Regions from separate parts of the Streptomyces sp. NBC_01622 genome, predicted to be linked through region 2. Evidence: riboswitches for the same ligand, from Rfam matches in the RefSeq annotation. Region 2 holds a riboswitch; each other region holds the start of a gene.
The links. A riboswitch is a leader RNA that binds a small molecule or an ion and turns the genes downstream of it on or off. The one in region 2 is predicted to bind thiamine pyrophosphate.
Positions count from the first base shown of each region.

Region 1 (5,167 bases), 2.5 Mb from region 2:
GTAGAGCACGATCGCGGGGGAGTCCCCGTCGTGCGGCTTCTGGCCGGTGAGCATCTCGTACAGGACGACACCGCACGCGTACACGTCGACCCGGGGGGACGCCGTGCCGCCCTCGATCTGCTCCGGCGCCAGATACGAGACCGTGCCGAGCACGTTCTCCGTGGTGCTGGTGACCGTGTCCACGGACCGGACCAGCCCGAAGTCGGCGACCTTGACCCGGCCGTCGTCCCCTATGAGCACGTTCTCCGGCTTCATGTCCCGGTGCACGAACCCGGCCCGGTGCGCGGCACCCAGCGCGGCCAGCACCGGCTCCAGGATGTCCAGCGCGGCACGCGGCTGCAGCGCCCCGCGCTCGCGCAGCACGTCCCGCAGGGTGCAGCCGGCGACGTACTCCATCGCCAGATAGACGTACGTCCCCTGGGCGCCCTGGTCGAAGACCTGCACCACGTTCGGATGCGCCAGCCGCGCCACCGACTTGGCCTCGCGGATGAACCGGTCGACGAAGGAGGCGTCGGCCGCCAGCGTCGGGTGCATCACCTTGAGCGCGAGGACCCGGTCCAGGCGGGTGTCCACGGCCCGGTAGACCGTGGCCATCCCGCCGACGGCGATCCGCGCGTCGACGCGATAGCGGCCGTCGAGCAACTGCCCGACGAGAGGGTCATGAAGGGTCGTATCCACGCAGGTGAGTGTACGAGCCGAGGCTGACAGCACCGCCTTTTCGGCCAGTTTCGGGGCGGTACTGCAGCCGAGCTGTGACGGATCCCACCCTGGGGAGCGGGAGTTCAGAACGCCGGACGTTCGGGGTCCAGACGGGCCAGGCCGGTCGTCGGAGACGACGCCTCGGCGAAGTGCCTACGGGGGATACGCCCCGCCCGGAACGCCAGCCGCCCCGCCTCCACCGCGCTCCGCATCGCGGACGCCATCAGCACCGGCTCCTGCGCCCGCGTCACCGCCGAGGCAAGCATCACACCCGCGCACCCCAGCTCCATCGCGAACGCCGCGTCGGACGCCGTACCGGCCCCCGCGTCCAGAATCACCGGCACGCGCGCGTGCTCGGTGATCAGCTGGAAGTTGTGCGGATTGCGGATACCGAGCCCGGAACCGATCGGCGACCCCAGGGGCATGATCGCCGCACACCCGACGTCCTCCAGCTTCCGCGCCAGCACGGGATCGTCGTTCGTGTACGGCAGCACCGTGAACCCGTCGTCGACCAGGGTCTCGGCGGCGTCCAGCAGCTCGATCGGGTCGGGCAGCAGGGTGCGCTCGTCCGCGATCACCTCAAGTTTGACCAGTGCCGTCCCGAGCGCCTCCCGCGCGAGCCGGGCCGTCAGCACCGCCTCGCCCGCCGTGAAGCAGCCCGCGGTGTTGGGCAGCACCCGGATGCCGAGCCGCTCCAGGACGGACAGCACCGAACCGTGCACGGAAGCGTTCACGCGCCGCATCGCGACCGTCGTGAGCTCCGTCCCGGAGGCGACCAGCGCGCGCTCCAGGACGTCGAGGCTGGGCGCGCCCCCGGTGCCCATGATCAGCCGGGACGTGAAGGACGTACCACCGAGGACGAAGGGGTCGTCGGCCATGGGTCAGCCTCCTTGGACGGCGGTGAGGACCTCGACGCGGTCCCCCTCGGAGAGGGAGGTCGAGGGCCACTCCGCGCGCGGGACGACGGTTTCGTTGAGGGCGGCGGCCACCCCGGAGGGCGACGGGGCCAGGGTGCGCACAAGGGTGTCGAGAGCCGTGCCGGGCGCGATCACCCGGGGCTCCCCGTTGACGGAGACGTTCATGCGGGCTGCTCCACGAGTGCCGTGCGTTCCGCGCGGGCGAACCGCTTCGGGGTGAACGGGCGTGCCTCGTCCGGGAGTTCGCCGGTGGCCAGGGCGTGTGCGAGGGCGTCGCCGGTGACCGGCGTGAGCAGCACGCCGTTGCGGTAGTGCCCGGTGGCCAGCAGCAGTCCCGGCAGTTCGGTCGGGCCCAGCAGCGGCGCGTTGTCGGGGGAGCCCGGGCGCAGTCCGGCCCGGGTCTCGGTGAGCGGCAGTTCGGTGATCCCGGGGACCAACTCGTGGGCGTCGCGCAGCAGTTCGTAGACACCGCCGGCGGTCACCGTGGTGTCCCAGCCCAGTTCCTCGCTGGTCGCGCCGACGACCAGCTCGCCGTTCTCGCGCGGCACCAGATAGACGTGGCTGCCACGCACCACGGCCCGCACGGTCCTGCTCAGGAACGGCGCGTACCGCTCCGGCACGGTCAGCCGCAGCACCTGCCCCTTCACGGGCCGTACGGGCGGCAGGACGTCGCCTGGGACCCCGGCAAGCCGCCCGCTGAGGCTGCCGCCCGCGAGCACCACCTGGTCCGCGCCCAGCACATCACCCTCACGCGTGACGACCCCCGTGGCGCGGTCCTGCCCGACCGTGAGCCGCTCGGCCCACGTCCGGTGGAAGGCGACCCCGGCGCGCTCGCACGCGGCCACCAGGGCGCCCGCCAGCCGCCGCGGGTCGACCTGGTGGTCCCCGTCGACCCGGAGCCCCCCGCGCACCCCCGGTGCGAGCATCGGCTCCAGGCGCCGGCAGTCGCGCCCGGACAGCCACTCGGAGTCCAGGCCCGACCGGTGCTGCAGGGCGTGCAGTTCACGGAGGTGGGCGCGGTCGTCGGCGTCCAGGGCGACGGCCAGGGTGCCGCAGCGCCGGTAGCCGAGGTCGAGGCCGGTGAGGTCGGTCAGCTCGGCCGCGAAGTCCGGGTAGCGCTGCGCCGAGGCCAGGTTGAGGGCGAGCAGCGTCTGTTCGCCGTAGTGCAGTTCCGTGACGGCGGCCAGCATCCCGGCGGCCACCTGCGCGGCCCCGCCGCCCGGGTCGGGGTCCACGACGGCGGTGGCGAACCCGCGTTGCGCGGCCCGCCAGGCCGTGACCAGGCCGATGATCCCGCCCCCGACGACGAGGACGTCTGACGTACGTGTAGGCATGGGCGTCCAGCCCCTCCCTTCGCCGGCATGACCCGGATCAGGTTCGTACGGTCGGAGGCCGCCAGCCTCCCTCTCAGCCCGGTGCGTCCGGACTCCCGCGAGTGCTTGTACGTTGGCCACCCTAGCCCGTACCCCATGTCCCAGTAAGGGAGCCTCCGTCCATGGTCCGCTCGCTCGAGGGTCTCGTCCTCGCCCCGGTCGCGGACCAGGCACCGGGTCAGGTCGGCACCCGCACCCGGTTCGCCTACCACGAGAAGGACGGCGAGATCTGGGCCGAGTACGCGGGCGGCGACGTCGTACGCGGGCATCTCGTCGGCACGCGCGCGGGGGACCGTCTCGACGAGACCTGGGAGTGGGAGTCGCAGCCGGGGAGCGGGACGAGTGTTGTGGAACAGGTCACTGAACGCGCCCCCTGACTGACGATTTGGCAGGTGTCTATGGTGATCGGATGAGCGAGCAGACACGGGGACAGGGCGCGGGGGCAGGGCGGCGAGTGGTCGTCGTCGGCGCGGGCATGGCCGGGGTGCAGACCGCGGTCGCCCTGCGCGAACAGGGCTTCACCGGCACCGTCACCCTTCTCGGCGCCGAACCCCATCAGCCCTACGACCGGCCCCCGCTGTCCAAGGCCGTCCTGCTCGGCAAGGCCGAGGGCTCCGCCTTCGACGTCGACTTCGAGGCGCTCGGCATCGAACTCCGGCTCGGGCGCGAGGTGTCGGGCCTGCGCCCCGGAGACCACGAACTGGACACTGCCGAGGGCCCGGTGCCCTACGACGTCCTCGTCCTCGCCACCGGCGCCGAACCGATCCGGCTGCCGGGCGCCGACGGCATCCCCGGGGTGCATCTGCTGCGCACCCTGGACGACGCCGAGCGGCTGCGGCCGGTGCTCGCGCGGCAGCACGACATCGTGGTCGTCGGCGCGGGCTGGATCGGCGCCGAGTTCGCCACGGCCGCGCGCGAGGCGGGCTGTGCGGTGACCGTCGTAGAAGCCGCCGACCGGCCGCTCGCGGGCGCGCTGCCCGCCGACGTGGCCGCGCCGATGGCCGCCTGGTACGCGGACGCCGGAGCCGTGCTGCGCACGCACACGCGCGTGGAGCGCGTCGAACCCGGCGCGGTGGTCCTCGACGACGGCACCCGGCTGCCCGCCGGAGCCGTCGTGGTCGGGATCGGCGCCCGCCCCGCCACCGGCTGGCTCGCGGACTCCGGCATCGAGCTGGGCGCCCACCGCGAGGTCGTGGCCGACGACCGGCTGCGCACCTCGGTGCCGGACGTGTACGCGGTCGGCGACTGCGCCTCCTTCCCTTCGGGAAGGTACGGCGAGCGCCTTCTCGTCCACCACTGGGACAACGCCCTCCAGGGCCCGCGCACGGTCGCCGCGAACATCGTCGGCCAGACCCCGGCGGTCTACGACCCGGTGCCGTACTTCTGGTCCGAGCAGTTCGGCCGCTTCGTCCAGTACGTCGGCCATCACGCGTCCGCCGACACGACCCTGTGGCGCGGCGACCCGGCCACCCCGGCCTGGACCTTCTGCTGGCTGCGCGGGGACCGCCTGGTGGCCGTTCTCGCGGTCGGCCGCCCCCGTGACCTGGCCCAGGGCCGCCGCCTGATCGAGTCGGGCACGCCGATGAATCCCGGGCCGCTGGCGGACCCTTCTCTCCCGATGAAGGCCGCTATCGCCTAGTTCGTCCCCCCGAGTCGGACCGGCCCGGCTTCCGACTGTCAGTCCGGGATGGCACGCTGTTTACGTGACCGAGATTGACGCAAAGATCGATGCTCTCGTCCCCGCCTGGCTCACGCTGCCCGACATCGCAGAGATGCTCGATGTCGAGGTGACACGCGTGCGGCAGCTGGTCAAGGAGGGCCAAGTCATCGCCGTACGCCGTGGTGAGAACCGCGCGCTGCACGTCCCCGCCGCCTTCATCGACGGGGCCGAGCAGAAGGTCGTCAAGGGCCTCACGGGGACCCTGACGCTCCTGCGGGACGACGGCTTCTCCGACGAAGAGATGCTGGAGTGGCTCTTCACCCCCGACCCCAGCCTGCCCGGCACCCCCGCGCAGGCCCTGAGCGAGAATCGCGGCACGGAGGTGAAGCGCCGCGCCCAGGCGCTCGCCGTCTGACCCGGACGACCGGCTGACCCGGACGACCGACCGGTGTACGGGCCGCGGCACGCTCGCCCGCGGCCCGTACACGGCACCACCGCGCAACGAAGACGAACGACAA
Region 1 is NZ_CP109293.1:8,264,413-8,269,579, forward strand. It holds gene pknB (Stk1 family PASTA domain-containing Ser/Thr kinase) at 1-678, opposite strand, end outside; gene OH768_RS38260 (thiazole synthase) at 783-1,577, opposite strand; gene thiS (sulfur carrier protein ThiS) at 1,581-1,781, opposite strand; gene thiO (glycine oxidase ThiO) at 1,778-2,950, opposite strand; TPP riboswitch at 2,948-3,059, opposite strand; gene OH768_RS38275 (hypothetical protein) at 3,112-3,366, shown strand; gene OH768_RS38280 (NAD(P)/FAD-dependent oxidoreductase) at 3,399-4,628, shown strand; gene OH768_RS38285 (Rv2175c family DNA-binding protein) at 4,693-5,064, shown strand.
Region 1: it holds a riboswitch for thiamine pyrophosphate, as region 2 does, so the genes downstream of both, thiO (glycine oxidase ThiO) here and thiC (phosphomethylpyrimidine synthase ThiC) in region 2, are expected to answer to the same signal.

Region 2 (5,167 bases):
ATCTGAAAACTTACTCCTTGTGATCTGTTGTGCACGTTCAGCAATATTCCTTCAGTGTCACGGGGATCATTCCCGGCCAGTCGGCGGCAATTGACGGGATAGGCGATGCGCGAGTCCGTACAGGCAGAGGTCATGATGAGCTTCCTCGTCTCCGAGGAGCTCTCCTTCCGTATCCCGGTCGAACTGGGCTACGAGACGTGCGATCCGTACGCCGTACGGCTGACCTTCCATTTGCCGGGGGATGCCCCGGTGACCTGGGCCTTCGGCCGGGAGCTGCTGATCGACGGGGTGGGCCGGGCGTCCGGGGACGGCGATGTGCGGATCGAGCCCGTCGATCCCGAGACGCTGGGCGAAGTGTTGATCAGGCTTCAGGTGGGCGGCGACCAGGCGCTGTTCCGCACCCGCGCGGCCCCGCTCGTGGCGTTCCTCGACCGCACCGACCTGCTGGTTCCGCTCGGTCAGGAGGGTGCGCTCGCGGATTTCGACGCCCACCTCGACGAGGCACTGGACCGCATCCTGGCGGAGGAGCAGAGCGCCGGCTGAAGCGTTGCTACGGCGGCGGGGAGAGTTGGCGTAACGCTTCACCACGGGGCCCGAGGCCCCTGGAGGCATCTGTGGAGCCCTGAAAGGCCTGCGAGGCCGAGAGGTCCGGGTGCGGTCCGGGAAGCCCGGGAGGAGCCCTGGAGTCGCAGGAACGCTTCTGTGTGGCTCCGTGCGGCGGTTCTCGCCGTCCTCAGTGCTTGCGGCGTCGGCCCTTCCCGCCGCGCGCCGGCGCCGGCTTGGCACCGGGCGCTGCCGCGGGCCCGGCACCCGGCGCCGCCGTGGCCGCCGCCGCAACCCCCGCGGGAGCTGTTTCGCGTCCCGGTCGGTCCGCCGAGACCACCAGGGCCGCGAGCGCGGTGGTGACCGGTACCGAGGCGACCAGGCCGATCGAGCCCACAAGCGTGCGTACGATCTCCTCGGCGACCAACTCGCTGTTGGCGACCGACCCCACGCTGCTCTGCGCGATGGAGAAGAGCAGCAGCAACGGCAGGGCGGCGCCCGCGTAGGCGAGGACGAGCGTGTTGACCACGGACGCGATGTGGTCGCGGCCGATCCGGATACCAGCGCGGTACAGCCCGCGCCAGCCCATCGACGGGTTGGCCTCGTGCAGTTCCCAGACCGCCGAGGTCTGCGTGACCGTCACATCGTCGAGCACACCGAGCGAACCGATGATGACGCCGGCGAGCAGCAGGCCGCTCATGTCGATCGACGGATACAGCCCGTGGATCAGGCCCGTGTTGTCGTCCGTGTTGCCGGTCAGCGCGGCCCAGCCGATGAACACCGAACCCAGGACGCCGATCAGGACCAGCGACATCAGCGTGCCGAGCACCGCCACGGACGTACGGGCCGACAGTCCGTGGCACATGTAGAGGGCGATCAGCATGATGGCGCTCGATCCGACCACCGCCACGATCAGCGGGTTCGAGCCGTGCAGGATTGCGGGCAGGATGAAGAAGTTGAGGATCATGAAGCTGATGGCCAGCGCGATCAGTGCCATGACGCCGCGCAGCCGGCCCACCACCACGACGGCCAGCGCGAAGATGCCGGCGAGCAGCGCCATGGGGAACTTACGGTTCACATCGGTGACCGAGTACTGCAGATCCCTGGGCGCGGAGGGCTCGTACGCGACCACGACCTTCTCGCCCTGATGCAACTGCCGTGACTGGTCGGGCTGCACGATCTCCGTGAACGTACGGCCCTTGTCCTTGCCGGTGCTGACCGTGACCGTGGCCTTCTTGCAGGTGCCGCCCGCCTCCTGCTGTGCCGAGGAGCCCTCGGCCGTGGAGGTGTCCCCGGTCGCGCCCCCGCCCGAGGCGTTCACCGAGGCGCAGCTCACGCTGACGACCTTGGTGACCGTCGCCTGCTGCGTCTGCCGGTCGAAGCCGACGCCGGTGCGCTTGTGCGACGGTGCGCCGCCGGGCCACAGCACCACCATGCCGACCACGACCGCGACCGTGAACGGGATCAGGATCGCCGCGATGACCTTCCGGAGGTGACGGGAGACGGGGGCGGCCGGGCCGTGACTGTGCGAGTGACCGTGTCCACCACCCGCGCCGGAACCGTGCCCGCCGTCCCCGCCGGAGCTGTCGTCGTCCCCGGACCCGGAGCCATGGTCGCCATCGGAACCGTGGCCGTGGTCATGGCCATGCGGCGGCCCGGTCGGCGGGTACGGGGGCTGCTGCGTCGTGGTCACCGCCCGATCATCGCAAGAACGCCGGAGGCCCACTGTTCACCGCGCCACATATGACGCTAGCGTGGAGGCACCTTTGCACACGCGGGAGCTCGGAGCACCGGGCTGAGAGGGCGCTGACCTCCGTCTCTGCGATGTTTCACGGGAAACGTCACCTGTATCGAGTGATGTTTCACATGAAACATCGGCTGACGGAAGCCGCTGCGTCGACCGCCGAACCTGTTACCGGGTAATGCCGGCGTAGGGAGTAGGTCTCATGACCAACAAGGACGTACGCACGCCTGCCTTCAGCCAGGACGAACAGCCCATTCCGGGCGAGGAGTTCGCACGGGCCGGGCAGCCGACGGGGGTCGAGGAGTCCTCTGCGGCCGGGAAGTCCGCCGGCTGGCACAAGGGGTATGTCGAGGGCTCGCGCCCCGATCTGCGGGTGCCGGTCCGTCAGGTACACCTCACCAACGGGCAGTCCGTGACGCTGTACGACACCTCAGGCCCGTACACCGATCCGCTCGTCGACACCGACGTCCGCAGGGGACTGGCGCCGCTGCGGGAGAACTGGATCATCGCCCGGGGCGACACCGAGGAGTACGCGGGCCGTCCCGTCCGCCCCGAGGACGACGGAATCAAGCACACGTCACCGCGCGGTGGACTCCGTAACCTCGACGCGGTGTTCCCGGGCCGCCCCCGGCAACCGCGCCGTGGACGTGAGGGTACGGCGGTGACTCAACTCGCCTACGCGCGACGGGGCGAGATCACGCCCGAGATGGAGTTCGTGGCCGTACGGGAGAAGGTCTCGCCCGAGGTGGTCCGGGAGGAGATCGCGGCGGGGCGTGCGGTGCTGCCGGCCAACGTCAACCACCCGGAGATCGAGCCGATGATCATCGGCAAGCGGTTCCTGGTGAAGGTCAACGCCAACATCGGCAATTCCGCGGTCACTTCCTCCATCGAGGAGGAGGTCGAGAAGATGACCTGGGCGACCCGCTGGGGCGCCGACACGGTCATGGACCTGTCCACCGGCCGCAACATCCACACCACCCGCGAGTGGGTGCTGCGCAACTCCCCCGTCCCCATCGGCACCGTGCCGCTCTACCAGGCGCTCGAAAAGGTCGACGGCCGTGCCGAGGAGCTGACCTGGGAGATCTACAAGGACACGGTCGTCGAACAGGCCGAACAGGGCGTGGACTACATGACCGTCCACGCGGGCGTGCGGCTGCCGTTCGTACCGCTGACGGCGAACCGCAAGACCGGCATCGTCTCGCGCGGCGGCTCGATCATGGCGGCCTGGTGCCTGGCGCACCACAAGGAATCGTTCCTCTACGAGAACTTCGAGGAGCTCTGCGAGATCCTCGCCGCCTACGACGTCACCTACTCGCTGGGCGACGGTCTGCGCCCCGGATCGATCGCGGACGCCAACGACGAGGCGCAGTTCGCCGAGTTGAGGACTCTCGGGGAACTCAACACGATCGCGAAGCGTTTCAACGTACAGACCATGATCGAGGGCCCGGGACATGTCCCGATGCACAAGATCAAGGAGAACATCGACCTTCAGCAGGAGATCTGTGATGAAGCTCCGTTCTATACGCTCGGCCCGCTGACGACGGACGTCGCGCCTGCGTACGACCACATCACTTCCGGCATCGGTGCCGCGATGATCGCCTGGTGGGGCACGGCCATGCTCTGCTATGTCACGCCCAAGGAGCACTTGGGCCTGCCCAACCGTGACGACGTCAAGACCGGCGTCATCACCTACAAGATCGCCGCCCACGCAGCCGACCTCGCCAAGGGGCACCCAGGTGCACAGGAGTGGGACGACGCGCTGTCCGACGCCCGCTTCGAGTTCCGCTGGGAGGACCAGTTCAACCTGGCCCTCGATCCGGTCACGGCTCGGGAGTTCCACGACGAGACACTGCCGGCGGAGCCGGCCAAAACGGCGCACTTCTGCTCGATGTGCGGGCCGAAGTTCTGCTCGATGAAGATCTCCCAGGACATCCGCCGCGAACACGGCGGTACCAAGGCGGAGGTCGAGGAGGGCATGGCGCGGAAGTCGAAGGAGTTCGCGGCGGCGGGCAACCGGGTGTACCTGCCGATCGCCGACTGACGACGACCGGCTGGGTCGGACACGGCCTAGCTCTTCGGTGAGCCCTTGGCAGGCTTGTCGCACAGGGTGTGGTCGACCAGCGTGCCTGTCGCGCGGTTGAGGGCGGCGAGGTCCGGCGGCGCGGTGGTGGTCGTGATGGAGACGGTCACCGCGCGCCTGCCGTCGGCGCTCACCGCGGGACGGGTGTTGACGCCCGCACCGTCGCCCTCGTGGGTGTAGTAGAAACCGCCGCAGGAGAGCGGGATCTTTCGCAGGCCGAGGCCGTAGGTGCCCTCGGGCATCTCGGCCACGTCCTCCGGGTCGTCGGTCCGTTCCACGGTCTGCCGCATCTCGCGCCACTGCGCGGCGGGGAGCAGCCTGCCGCCGGCCAGGGCCCGGAAGAAGGTGTTCAGGTCGGCGGTGGTGCTCACCACACCGGAGTCCGCGGTGTGCTGGAAGCTGTGGTCGGTGACGTCGAGACGCTTGCCTTCGGCGGTCGTCAGATACGCGTTCACGTGCGGGTCGGGCAGGAACGGGTCGAGCCCGGGGACGGAGGTGTTGCGCAGTCCGAGCTTCGCGATGATCCGGTGAGCGACCAGGTCCTGCCAGCTCGCGCAACCGGCCTTCTCGGCGATCATCCCGGCCAGCAGGTAGTTGGTGTTGGAGTACGCCCACCGGGTGGCCCCGCCCGGCTGCGGCACGAAGAGCGGGCGGTGCTTCATCGCGACGGCGACCAGGTCGGCCGCCGGGGTGGTGTCGTAGCGGTTCTCGTCGAAGTGGTTGATCAGGCGGTCCTGGATCTCCGGGTCGTCGATGTAGTCGTAGAGGCCGCTGGTCTGGCGGAGCAGGTCGCGGACGGT
Region 2 is NZ_CP109293.1:5,731,007-5,736,173, reverse strand. It holds gene OH768_RS26305 (IclR family transcriptional regulator) at 1-6, shown strand, start outside; gene OH768_RS26300 (SsgA family sporulation/cell division regulator) at 106-543, shown strand; gene OH768_RS26295 (YibE/F family protein) at 734-2,236, opposite strand; TPP riboswitch at 2,308-2,497, shown strand; gene thiC (phosphomethylpyrimidine synthase ThiC) at 2,490-4,328, shown strand; gene OH768_RS26285 (serine hydrolase domain-containing protein) at 4,355-5,167, opposite strand, start outside.

Region 3 (5,167 bases), 2.2 Mb from region 2:
TCCGGCGACCATGGCACCGACCACGTTGTCGAAGCCGAGGAAACGGGCCACGAACTCGTCGGCGGGGCGCTGCCAGACCTCAAGTGGCGTACCGGACTGGGCGATCCGCCCGTCCCGCATCACGACGACCCGGTCGGCCAGTGCGAACGCCTCGCCCTGGTCGTGCGTGACCGCGAGCACGGTCGTGCCCAACGCGCCGAAGAGTTCCCGGAGTTCGACGACCAGCCGCTCCCGCAGTGACCGGTCGAGCTGGCCGAGCGGTTCGTCGAGCATGAGGAGCCGGGGGCGGGGCGCGAGGGCACGGGCGAGCGCCACCCGCTGCTGCTCACCGCCGGACAGCCCCGCGACGGCACGGCGGGCGGCACCCGGCAGTCCGACGAGGTCGAGCAACTCGCCGACCCGGGCGGCCTGTTGTCCCTTCGACGTCCCGTGCATGCGCAGCCCGAAGGCCACGTTGCCGGCCACGTCCCGCTGCGGGAACAGCTGGTGGTCCTGGAACATCAGGCCCACCCCGCGCCGGTGTGCGGGCACCCCGGCCTGGTCGCGTCCGTCGAGCAACACCCGCCCGGAGTCCAGGGGTTGCAGCCCGGCCACCGCCCGCAGCAGCGTCGACTTGCCGCTACCGCTGGGCCCGAGCACACACACGATCTCGTGCTCGGCGACCCCGAGATCGACAGCGTCGAGCACGGGCCGCCCACCGAACCGTACGGTCCCGCTCTCAAGACCGAGCAGCATCTAGAACTCCCCCGTCCGGTCGGTGCGCAGCCGCTCAAGCACCAGCAGGGCCACGGCGCACACCACCATCAGAATCGTCGAAAGGGCCATCGCCTGGCCGTAGTTGAGATCACCGGGCCGGGACAGCAGCCGGGCCACCGCGACCGGCAGCGTCGGGTTGTCCGGCCGCGCGATGAACACGGTCGCCCCGAACTCGCCCAGCGACACCGCGAACGCGAACCCGGCGGCGATCAGCAACGCCCGCCGCACCAGCGGCAGATCCACCTCGCGCCACACCCGCCACGGGGACGCCCCGAGCACGGCCGCCGCCTCCCTCAGCCGCCCGTCCACCGCCCGCAGCACGGGCAGCATCGTCCGTACGACGAAGGGGACGCCCACCAGCGCCTGTGCGAGCGGCACCAGGATCCATGAACTCCGCAGATCCACCGGGGGTTTGTCGAGCGAGATCAGGAACCCGAAGCCGACGGTCACCGCCGACACCCCGAGCGGCAGCATCAGCAGCGCGTCGAAGCCCCGCACCAGCCGCCCGGCATCGCGCCGGGTCAGGGCCGCTGCGGCGAGCCCCCCGATCACCACGGCCATCGCGGTGGCGGCGACGGCGTACTCCAGCGAGTTGCCGATCGCGGCGATCGGCGGGACCAGGAAGGTGCCGCCGTCGTCGTGGGTCAGCGCCCGGTAGTAGCCGAAGTCCGGTGAGTCCAGGGACCGTTGGACCAGCACGGCGAGCGGCAGCACGAGCAGCAGCAGGACGGAGACGAGGACCCCGGCGAGCAGGGACCACTGGCCGGCCCCGCGCGGGCGCCGTGCGGTCACCGCCGGGTCCACGAGTCGTAGAGCCGTCTCCCGTCGCCGTACCGTCCAGGCATGGACGGCGAGGATCGCGCCGACCGCGACGAACTGGACGATCGTCAGCACGGCCGCCGTGGAAAGGTCGAAGACTTCCGAAGTCTGGCGGTAGATCTCCACTTCGAGGGTCGAGAAGGTCGGGCCGCCGAGGATCTGCACCACGCCGAAGGAGGTGAAGGTGAAGAGGAAGACCATCAGCGCGGCGGCGGCCACGGCGGGCGCGAGCGCGGGCAGCGTCACCTTCCGCCAGGCCCGGAGCCGGGAGGCGCCGAGCATCCGCGCGGCCTCCTCCTGACGCGGGTCGAGCTGTGCCCAGAGGCCGCCCACCGTCCGTACGACGACCGCGTAGTTGAAGAAGACGTGCGCGAGCAGGATGGCCCACACGGTGGTGTCCAGCCGTACGCCCCACAGGTCGTCGAGGAGTCCGCCCCGGCCGACGAGCGCGAGGAAGGCCGTACCGACGACGACCGTCGGCAGCACGAAGGGGACCGTCACGACGGCCCGCAGCACCTGCCTTCCCGGGAAGTCGAAGCGCGCGAAGACATACGCGCCGGGGAGCGCGATCAGCAGCGTGAGCGCGGTGGAGGCGAGCGCCTGCCAGGTGGTGAACCACAGCACGTGCCGGATGTCGGACTGGGCCAGCACGTCCCGGATCCGGCCCAACTGCCAGGCGCCGTCCACCTTGAGACCGCGCCCGACGATCGCGGCGACGGGGTAGGCGAAGAACACCGCGAAGAACGCGACGGGCAGGACCATGAGGCCGAGCCGCGTCACGTTCCCTCTACGGGAGGACTTCCGCGGGACTACTTCAGTACGAGCGAGGTCCACGACTTGACCCACTGGTCCCGGTCGGCGGCGATCTTCGTGGGGGCCATGGTCTCGGGGTCCTTGGCCTGCGGACCGTACTGCGTGAACTCGGCCGGCACTGTCGCGCCCTCGATCACCGGGTAGACGAACATGTTGAGCGGCATGTCCTCCTGGAACTCCTTGGTGAGCAGGAAGTCGATGAAGGCCTTGCCGCCCTTGGTGTTCTTGGCGTTGCTGAGCAGTCCCGCGTACTCGGTCTGCCGGAAGCAGGTGCCGTACGACACCCCGGTGGGCGCGGTGGTCGGCTTCGGGTCGCCGTAGATGACTTCGGCGGGCGGCGAGGAGGCGTAGGAGACGACGAGGGGCCGGTCGCCGCCCGCCTTCTTCCCGCCGGCCGAACCGGAGAACTCCTGGTCGTAGGCCTGCTCCCAGCCGTCGACGACCTTCACGCCGTTGGCCTTGAGCTTCTTCCAGTACGCCTGCCAGCTGTCGTCCCCGAACTGCGCCGCGCTGCCCAGCAGGAAACCGAGGCCGGGTGAGGAGGTGGCGGCGTTCTCGGTGACGAGGAGGTTCTTGTACTCGGGCTTGACGAGGTCCGCGAAGGAGGTCGGCGGGGTCAGCTTGTGCTTGCTGAAGTACGCCTTGTCGTAGTTGACGCAGATGTCGCCCGTGTCGATGGGCGTGACGCGATGCTTGGTCTCGTCGACGCGGTACGCGGGCTTGACGGTGGCGGAGCCCTTCGCGTCGTAGGACTGGAAGAGACCGTTGTCGAGCGCGCGGGAGAGCAGGGTGTTGTCGACGCCGAAGAAGACGTCTCCCTGCGGGTTGTCCTTCGTCAGGATCGCCTTGTTGACGGCCTGGCCCGCGTCGCCGTCCTTGAGGACCTTGACCGTGTAGCCGGACTGCTTCTCGAAGTCCTTGAGGACGCTCTTGGATACGGCCCAAGAGTCGTGGCTGACGAGCGTGACGGTCTTGGAGCCGGAGCCACTGCCCTGGTCCGACCCCGACCCGCACGCGGAGAGCGTGACCAGGCCGAGGCCGACGAGGACAGCACAGTACTTCTTGGTGTTCACGGTGATGACCGAACTTCCTACCCAGAATGACCTGGGCGAGGTTCAGAGGGTCTGCGGCCCGATTGCCGCACTCTCAGCGCTGCGCGCTCCCCTGTCGGATATGAAAATGTACTTACGGCAGAGATTACCTCTCGGTGGCCGCGAGCTGGCCGCACGCTCCGTCGATCTCCTGGCCGCGGGTGTCCCGGACGGTGACCGGCACCCCATGGGCCGCGATGGCCTCGACGAACGCCTTCTCGTCCTCGGGACGGGAGGCCGTCCACTTGGAGCCCGGCGTCGGGTTCAGCGGGATCAGGTTGACGTGCACCGGCTTGCCCTTGAGGAGCCGGCCGAGCCGGTCGCCGCGCCACGCCTGGTCGTTGATGTCCCGGATCAGCGCGTACTCGATGGACAGCCGGCGTCCCGACTTCGCCGCGTACTCCCAGCCCGCGTCGAGGACCTCGCGCACCTTCCACCGGGTGTTCACGGGAACCAGGGTGTCGCGCAGGTCGTCGTCCGGCGCGTGCAGCGAGATCGCGAGCCGGCACTTGAAGCCCTCGTCGGAGAACCGGTGGATCGCCGGGACCAGTCCGACCGTAGAGACGGTGATCCCGCGCTGCGAGAGGCCGAGGCCGTCCGGCTCGGGGTCGGTGAGGGCGCGGATGGACTGGACGACCCGCTTGTAGTTGGCGAGGGGCTCGCCCATGCCCATGAAGACGATGTTGGAGAGCCGCGCGGGACCGCCCGGGATCTCACCGTCGCGCAGCGCCCGCATGCCGTCCACGATCTGGTGCACGATCTCACCGGTGGACAGATTGCGGTCCAGGCCGGCCTGACCGGTCGCGCAGAACGGGCAGTTCATCCCGCAGCCCGCCTGCGAGCTGATGCACATGGTGACCCGGTCCGGGTACCGCATCAGCACGGACTCGACGAGCGTCCCGTCGAACAGCCGCCACAGCGTCTTGCGGGTGGTGTCCTGGTCGGTCGACAGATGCCGTACGACCGTCATCAGCTCAGGGAGCAGCGCCTCTTGCAGCTTGGCGCGCGAACCGGCGGGGATGTCGGTCCACTCCGCCGGGTCGTGCGCGAGGCGCGCGAAGTAGTGCTGCGAGAGCTGCTTGGCGCGAAAGGGCTTCTCCCCGACCGCGGCGACGGCTTCCTTGCGCTCGGCGGGCGTGAGATCGGCAAGGTGCCGCGGCGGCTTCTGGGCTCCGCGGGGGGCGACGAATGTGAGTTCTCCGGGCTTAGGCATGGCTGTACCAGTGTCGCAGATCGTTTACCGTGATCCGTTTACGGTGATCCGCTTCAGCCGAGTTCAGCCGATGTGCTCCAGGTGTTCCCTCAGGAGCCTCTCGTTGTGGGGCATCTCGCGTCGGATCTGGGGGCGCACGACGAAGGGCAGCAGGACCTTGCCGATGCCGTGTCCCTCGAAGTCGAGATCCATCGTCACCCGGGTACGGCGTCCGTCGTCGACGGGTGAGATCTCGCCGCGGAAGTTGCCCCTGATGGGGCCGTCGATCCCGCGCACGGTCCAGGCGTACGGCGGCTGGAACTCGGTGCACTCCATGGTCATCGCCATGTCGCGGCGACCCACGTGCCGGGTGACGCGGACCCGGGAGCCGAGGCCGAAGGGCCGGTCGTCGAGCTGTTCGGCGGACACCGCGCTCTCCTGCCACTCGGGGAGGTGGGACGGGTCGATGACGTACGCCCAGGCGTCCTCCGGACGG
Region 3 is NZ_CP109293.1:3,491,832-3,496,998, forward strand. It holds gene OH768_RS15455 (ABC transporter ATP-binding protein) at 1-735, opposite strand, end outside; gene OH768_RS15460 (ABC transporter permease) at 736-2,337, opposite strand; gene OH768_RS15465 (thiamine ABC transporter substrate binding subunit) at 2,385-3,461, opposite strand; TPP riboswitch at 3,458-3,564, opposite strand; gene rlmN (23S rRNA (adenine(2503)-C(2))-methyltransferase RlmN) at 3,586-4,692, opposite strand; gene OH768_RS15475 (SRPBCC family protein) at 4,756-5,167, opposite strand, start outside.
Region 3: it holds a riboswitch for thiamine pyrophosphate, as region 2 does, so the genes downstream of both, OH768_RS15465 (thiamine ABC transporter substrate binding subunit) here and thiC (phosphomethylpyrimidine synthase ThiC) in region 2, are expected to answer to the same signal.